DNA from 3 places in the Paenibacillus sp. Pae15 genome. Region 3 is predicted to be linked to each of the others. Evidence: riboswitches for the same ligand, from Rfam matches in the RefSeq annotation. Region 3 holds a riboswitch; each other region holds the start of a gene.
What was found. A riboswitch is a leader RNA that binds a small molecule or an ion and turns the genes downstream of it on or off. The one in region 3 is predicted to bind cyclic di-GMP.
Positions count from the first base shown of each region.

Region 1 (2,268 bases), on a different contig from region 3:
CGCAGTAACCAAACCGGATACGAGGGCTTCTCCCAAACCGAAGCTTGCATCGATCGATACCGTTCCGCGATGTCCCGTGACCGGATCCGCCGTAAACATAATTCCGGACACCTCCGGGAAAATCATGTGTTGAACAACAACGGAAATAAACACTGAACGGTGGTTAAAGCCGTTTTTGGCGCGATACGAGATCGCCCGGTCTGTAAACAGTGAGGCCCAGCAGTTTTGTACGGCGTTGAGCAGCTGCTCCAGTCCGCAAACATTCAGATAAGTATCCTGCTGTCCCGCGAACGAGGCCGTCGGCAGATCCTCAGCCGTAGCGCTGGAACGAACAGCATAAGCTTGAGCTTTCCCAGCGGTTTCCCACGCTTTTGAAATAGCCGATTTTACAGAGTTGGGCATCGAAAGGGAGGTGAGATGTTCGCGAATACGCTGTCCCAATATACGTATTTGCTCCAATTGTTCATGGCTGACGCGGTCCAACTGATCGAACAGTTCCTTCATCTCCCGGCTGGATTGAATGAATTGGCGGTAGGCGGCAGTTGTCACGCAAAAACCCTGCGGTACCGGGAAGCCGGCTCTTGTCAGCTCCCCGAGGTTGGCTCCTTTTCCGCCCACAGCCGGCAGATGGGATTTATCAATACTCTGAAAATTCAGCACATATATCGTTGGCATTTTTCCAACTCCTTAATACGAAATGGCAGCTTGCATTGGTTCCCAATATATTGATCTTGTCACTGAGTTGTCAACCATTTTTTTGCTGATTTTCATATTATTCCATCCCCCGGCGAAAGCCGTTCTCCAATCGATGGTTTACATGAGGAGAGGCTTTTCCATTCACAATATATAGTATAAAAATGAAAATTTTTACTATAAAAAAGGAATTTGATTGAATATGTCGAACATTGTTAGATAATATCTAGTTTTTTCTAACTAATCTCCTTTGAAAAGTGATAAAGGCACACCCATTGAAAAGTGGGGTCGCAAAGCTACAGGGGCTTCAGTGTGATAAACACTATGCCAGCCAGTTACCGAAATCCGGATCATCAATCCTCCAATTTCGGGGGATTTTTTGGTTTTGGGACGTATTATGTAGCATTCTTCCATCGTCACTCTAAGTAGATGAGTTGGTCCGTGTTTTGTGAAATCATTGATGAGAGGAGAGAGTGAAAATGTATCTTGGCCGAGTTCCTGCAATGGGATTGGATGAGATTCGAAACCAAACCTATGAGGAATTAAAACACCACTACACTAACCTGAAAGCTGAATTAAAGGTGGCTCGCGTTAATTTTGAATTTGAAAGGGCAGCCGATCTTAAGGAAGAAATCGATTTTATTTTTAAAGAATTATCAAGAAAAAAGGAAAAAAAGACCAGTTGATGATTGACATACGGGACGGTTTCACATGAAGTCTGCATGGATCAGTTTCATGGTATGGAGGAGTAAGTCATGAAAAATGAACGATTGCTGTACATTCTTTTTAGATTGATGAAGAAAGAGTTAAATACATACGAACATTGCATGCGGGTTGGCAAAATGGCGAGAATCATGGCATCCTATCTTCATTTCAATCAGGAACAAACACGTAGTCTGGTCGTAGGATGTCTGCTTCATGACATTGGCAAGATTTTTATTCCAACGGATATTATTACAAAGAAAACAGGTATGACGGTAGAAGAATGGGAAACCATGAAACGTTATCCTGTGCTCGGAGCAAATCTGGCGCAAAAAGAAGGAATTCATGATTTGAATATTATTGAAATCATTAAATACCACCGCGAACGCTGGGATGGGTCCGGTTATCCTTATGGCTTGCGCGGTGAGTTTATTCCGACTTTTGCGCGAATTTGCTCTATCCTTGATGCTTTTGATGACATGCTGCAGGACGGTCCTCACAGAAAAGGTTTATCCGTTCAAGAAGCCAAGCAAGAGCTGTGGTATCAGAGCAGGAAGCAATTTGACAAAAACCTTGTTCAGGTTTTCCTGAGCATCCCGTCGCATGAATTAAAGACATTCTCCAGCTTCGGCAAATGGAGAGAAGAATATTACGGTTGAATATACCAAATGCCTCCTGTGATTAATCCGGGGGGCTTTTTTACATTCGTTTTTCTCCAACGGCGCCGGATTTGGGCAAACGGGAAGCGACACAGCATTGACAACATCTGGGTTAGCCTGCATAATGTGTTCAAAACGTACATGCGCGTACGGATGATGTACATGAACATGAAGGAGCCGGCAGACTGTATATGGAACAAAGATATGTCAAGGA
Region 1 covers NZ_JALJRM010000002.1:2,284-4,551, forward strand. The annotation lists gene NR121_RS01770 (phosphoenolpyruvate synthase) at 1-675, opposite strand, end outside; cyclic di-GMP riboswitch class I at 949-1,036, shown strand; gene NR121_RS01775 (hypothetical protein) at 1,173-1,379, shown strand; gene NR121_RS01780 (HD-GYP domain-containing protein) at 1,449-2,054, shown strand; gene NR121_RS01785 (acyl-CoA thioesterase) at 2,246-2,268, shown strand, end outside.
Region 1: another riboswitch for cyclic di-GMP. It lies ahead of NR121_RS01775 (hypothetical protein); the one in region 3 lies ahead of NR121_RS14820 (hypothetical protein).

Region 2 (2,268 bases), on a different contig from region 3:
CCGGTTTGAATGCATTCAACCGATGTACAACCTGGTGAAACGTCAGGCGGAGGTCGAAATTTTGCCGATGGCTCAATCCGAGCGGATGGGCGTCATCTCCTACAGCCCTCTGGGAGGCGGACTGTTGACAGGGAAATACGGTGTCGGCCGAAAGCCTGAACTGGGGCGGCTCGTTGAGCAGGCGAATTACAAGCTTCGTTATGCCGATGCAGGCTATTACGAGACGGCGGACCGCTTCACCCGGTACGCGGATGAGCATGGCGTTCATCCGGTTTCATTAGCGGTGGCATGGGTCATGTCTCATCCCGGGATCACGGCCCCGATCATTGGCGCCCGCAGTGTTGAACAGTTGGAGCCCTCGCTTGGAGCGCTGAACATAGACATGACTCCGGAGTGGAGAAAGGAGATTTCCGCACTATCTCCTGAACCCCCATTGGCGACAGACCGATCCGAGGAAGCTGCCCATTCAAGATGAAACCGGATGCTGAAGAGGGACGGGCACGTCAGAGGCAGCATAAGCAGCGGACATCCGGGATTCTCATATTAAACATGGCGCTCTACAGCTTACTGATAAAAATTGACAAAATTGTGGCAATGCCTGGAGCGAACAGGTATAATTATAGATAAGAAAAGAAGAGCCGTTTAACCTTATTCAGGCCGAGAGTTCGCTCTTGTATTTTCACCATAGGATGCTATAATACATTTGATTATCGGTTCACTCGACTAAGGCAACCCTGGTAAAAGTCAAGGACGCAATGCTAAAGGGACTAATGTGCAAACTACGTCAGCCAGTTGCCGAAGGACCGGAGGAAATCGTCTGATACGGGCCTCCTTTACGGCAAACGGGAGGTCTTTTTTTAGTGACCCGGCATCTCATCTCAAGTTTTTTCGAGTGTTACAAATCAGCTTGACTGATCACTTGCCATTATAGGACCGTGCTGCCACTTATCCTTGCGTACATACATCATACAAGTGGGGGTAATCCGGCGTGAAAAAAATTATTATCGTAGACGATTCTTTATTTATGCGTATGATTCTCAAAAATTCCCTGATCGAATTTGGGTATGAAATCGTGGCGGAGGCAAGCAACGGGCTGGAGGCCCTGACGCTTTATTCCGAGCTTAAACCGGATCTGGTTACGCTGGACATAACCATGCCGGAGATGGACGGCCTTACGGCGCTGAAGGAAATCAAGACGATGGACCCGGATGCCAAAGTCATCATGGTGTCGGCGATGGGGCAGCAGGCGCTTTTGATTCGTGCGGTTTCTATGGGGGCCATCGATTTTATCGTCAAGCCCTTCAGCAAAGACCGTGTAAGGGAGGCATTATTGAAGGCTTTTGCCGGATGAACCGGCCGGTTTTTCAAATAGGCGTTGGGTATGGGATGGAAAGTTTACGGTCCGCCTTTGAAATCGTGAAAGATGAGGGGTGGGGCTAGCGCACCCATGAACCGTCCGATGATCTTGCGGACGTTTTTCTTTTTTGAGTTTATGGCGGGTTCTTTGTTACAATGTACATACGATGCTTGTCCTAAAGTAACCCGATTCCCATACCAAGGAGGAGTAACCATTATGGAAATTCGCTATCATGGGCATTCTTGCGTGCAGCTCAGTCACGAAGGACACTCTCTGATCATTGATCCGTTTATTTCCGGCAATCCTTTGGCAGCTACCAAGCCGGAGGATATCAAAGTGGAGCACATCCTGCTTACCCACGCACATCCGGACCATATTCTGGATACCATGCCGATCGCAAAAAACAATGATGCCACCGTCGTTGCCACCTTCGAGCTGGCAACGTATATGAGCTGGCAGGGAGCGAAGACGTTTGCTATGAACATTGGCGGCCGTACCTCTCTGGGCTATGCGGAGATCGAGATGATCCAGGCTTTTCACAGCTCCGGCATCGTGCTCGAAGAAGAGAAGAAGATCATCTATGGAGGCATGCCGGGCGGCTTTATCATCCGGTGGAACGGTTTGACGCTTCTTCACAGCGGGGATACCTCACTGTTCTCCGACATGAAGCTCATTGGCGAGCGCAACCAAATTGATGTGGCGTTTCTGCCGATCGGCGACGTGTTTACGATGGGACCTCAGGATGCGGCTCTTGCTGCAGAATGGCTGAAGGCCAAGACCGTCGTGCCGCTGCATTTCAATACGTTCCCGCCGATCAGACAGAATGCGCAAGCGTTCGCCGACAGCCTCACGTCAAAAGGGATTACCGGCAAAGCTTTGCGTCCGGGTGAAGTTTGGACGCTTTCATAGAC
Region 2 covers NZ_JALJRM010000019.1:49,642-51,909, forward strand. The annotation lists gene NR121_RS16275 (aldo/keto reductase) at 1-475, shown strand, start outside; cyclic di-GMP riboswitch class I at 718-800, shown strand; gene NR121_RS16280 (response regulator) at 989-1,351, shown strand; gene NR121_RS16285 (metal-dependent hydrolase) at 1,574-2,266, shown strand.
Region 2: another riboswitch for cyclic di-GMP. It lies ahead of NR121_RS16280 (response regulator); the one in region 3 lies ahead of NR121_RS14820 (hypothetical protein).

Region 3 (2,268 bases):
TTGCTTTCACCACCAAGTTTCTATACAATAAGGTGAAAACGATAAGTGCTGGGAGATGGAAATCATGAAATGCAAAATTTCGCGCAATGCCGCCAAAGTGCTTTTGGCCGAAATAGAGAAAGAGGAAGACAAAGAATTGAAGCTCCGCGTATACGTGACGCATTCACACGGAGATCATGCGCATTACGGTATGAAATTGGACAAGCCTACGGAAAACGATGTCGTCGTCTCGACCGACAAAGGCATCGATGTGATTCTTCAGAAGGACGAGCCGTTTTTGGACGGTATTCGCATCGATTACTTCTATGTGCCTGAGGAAGGCTTTTCGGTGACCAATCCGGGCAAAGGCAACCACGGCGACCACTGATTGTTTAGCGGGTTCCGCAATGGGTTAATGCAATAGAAAGGAAGCCCCCGTATGGCCAACGATATACGTATTTGCGATAAATGCAAGCATATGAGATTAAAAACGGCTTTGCCCAAGCTGCAGAAGCTGGCCCCCGACGCAGAAATCAAGGTGGGGTGCAAATCGTACTGCGGGCCCTGTTCGCGCTTTGCCTTCATCTTCGTCAATGGCCGGTACGTTACCGGCAAGACGGAGGACGAAGCGATCGAAAAGGCCAGTAAATATGTGAAGTGACTTCATAGCGGATACCTACGCGCTTATGTTCAGGTCAGGTCCTGACCGCAGGTTGCTGCGGGTTTATAAGCGTTTCGGAGTCCGCTTTTTTTCTTTATCATCCGTCTTTTTAAGGAGTTAAGTACCTCATCATTTTGGCCCGTATCGGTTCCTTATAGGAGAAATTGGGCTGTTATATATTGAAAATAGTTCCAAAGACTCAATATATTTGGTGAAAATAGGAATTTTGAATTATGTATCTCTTAGGTCTTATCTTTTATTCTTAAGGAAATGAAGTTCATTTGAAGACATTATTCGAGCAAACTCGATAAAGGCAAACCAGGCGAAAGCCTGGGCACGCAAAGCTATAGGGGCTAAAGCGCTGATTCCGGCGCCAAGCCAGCCAGTTGCCGAAGGTAAGGAGCGACGCATCCATTTGCTACTCCTGTACCCGTAGGTTGAGAGTCTCTTTGTTTTTGAAAAAGGAGTGGAAACGGATGCAGGGTCAGGATCGGAGCATCATGTCAAGAAAAGGCTTTTACACGAAAGTAGGGAATGATTTCGTAGGCGTGTTTTTGTCGAACGAAGGTCCGAAAATGTTCATTAACCGTGAGGTTTACGAACTGATGGCGCCGTGCTGGGACGTCGAAATGGTTAAGGGGCGCAGCCATCAGATCGTGAATTTTTACTGGTGCGGCGAAGTCAAGCTGTCTGTAAGATGCGAAGCGGATAATGACATATTCATGCCGCTATTCGATTATTTGAGCTGCAGGGAGTCTCTGGTTCGTCACGCCTGATTGCCGGAATAGAAGAATAACCGATATCGCAAAAAGAACCGCGGATAAGGCGAAGTGCCTTTGAAGCGGTTCTTTTGCATGCTTATATGATATGTCCGGGCTGCTTCAGCATAAACATGGAAAGATGAAGAAGCTTAAGACGATCACAGTACGGCAAGGTCCCGAATGTTATTGTTCGGAAGGAGCCGCCTTGTTGCTGCGCCAACCGTATAAACCGCCGGGGGCGAAATATTGGTAAAGACTGCATTCGATGCGGCCGTTGAACAGCTTGCGTTTCTTGTCGGTTTTACGGCCCATATGATGCTCAAGCTGTTTGTTCGGGCTCAGGATGAAGGCGGACCATGTAGGCAGCTGCCCGTATAAATGGCTGAACTGGCGAATAGCCCGTTCCGCTTCACCGTGGTCGCCCAGACGTTCGCCATACGGCGGATTCGTAATGATACATCCGTAATCTCCCCGCGGCATGACCTTGGCAACCGGGAGCACCTGCAGGGTCAGCTCCTTTGCCAGGCCGGCCGCCTTCGCGGCGGCCAAAGCGACATCGATCGCTTTCCGGTCGATATCGGAGCCCGTAATCTGGAGCGGGATGTCATCCTTTACAAGATCGTAAGCTTCTTCGCGGGCTTGAGACCATAATTCATTAGGAATGAGCGGCCACTTCTCGGCGTTGAAGCTGCGTCTTAAGCCCGGGGCCAAATTCCATCCGATCATTGCGGCTTCGATGGGTATCGTGCCCGATCCGCAGAAGGGGTCATAGAGCGGGCGTTCGGCCTGCCACCGGCTCAGCAGGACCAAGGCTGCGGCCATGGTTTCTTTCAGCGGGGCTTCCGTGACCAGCTTGCGGTAGCCGCG
Region 3 covers NZ_JALJRM010000016.1:89,067-91,334, reverse strand. The annotation lists gene NR121_RS14830 (hypothetical protein) at 65-367, shown strand; gene NR121_RS14825 (YuzB family protein) at 419-640, shown strand; cyclic di-GMP riboswitch class I at 943-1,034, shown strand; gene NR121_RS14820 (hypothetical protein) at 1,117-1,416, shown strand; gene NR121_RS14815 (THUMP domain-containing class I SAM-dependent RNA methyltransferase) at 1,585-2,268, opposite strand, start outside.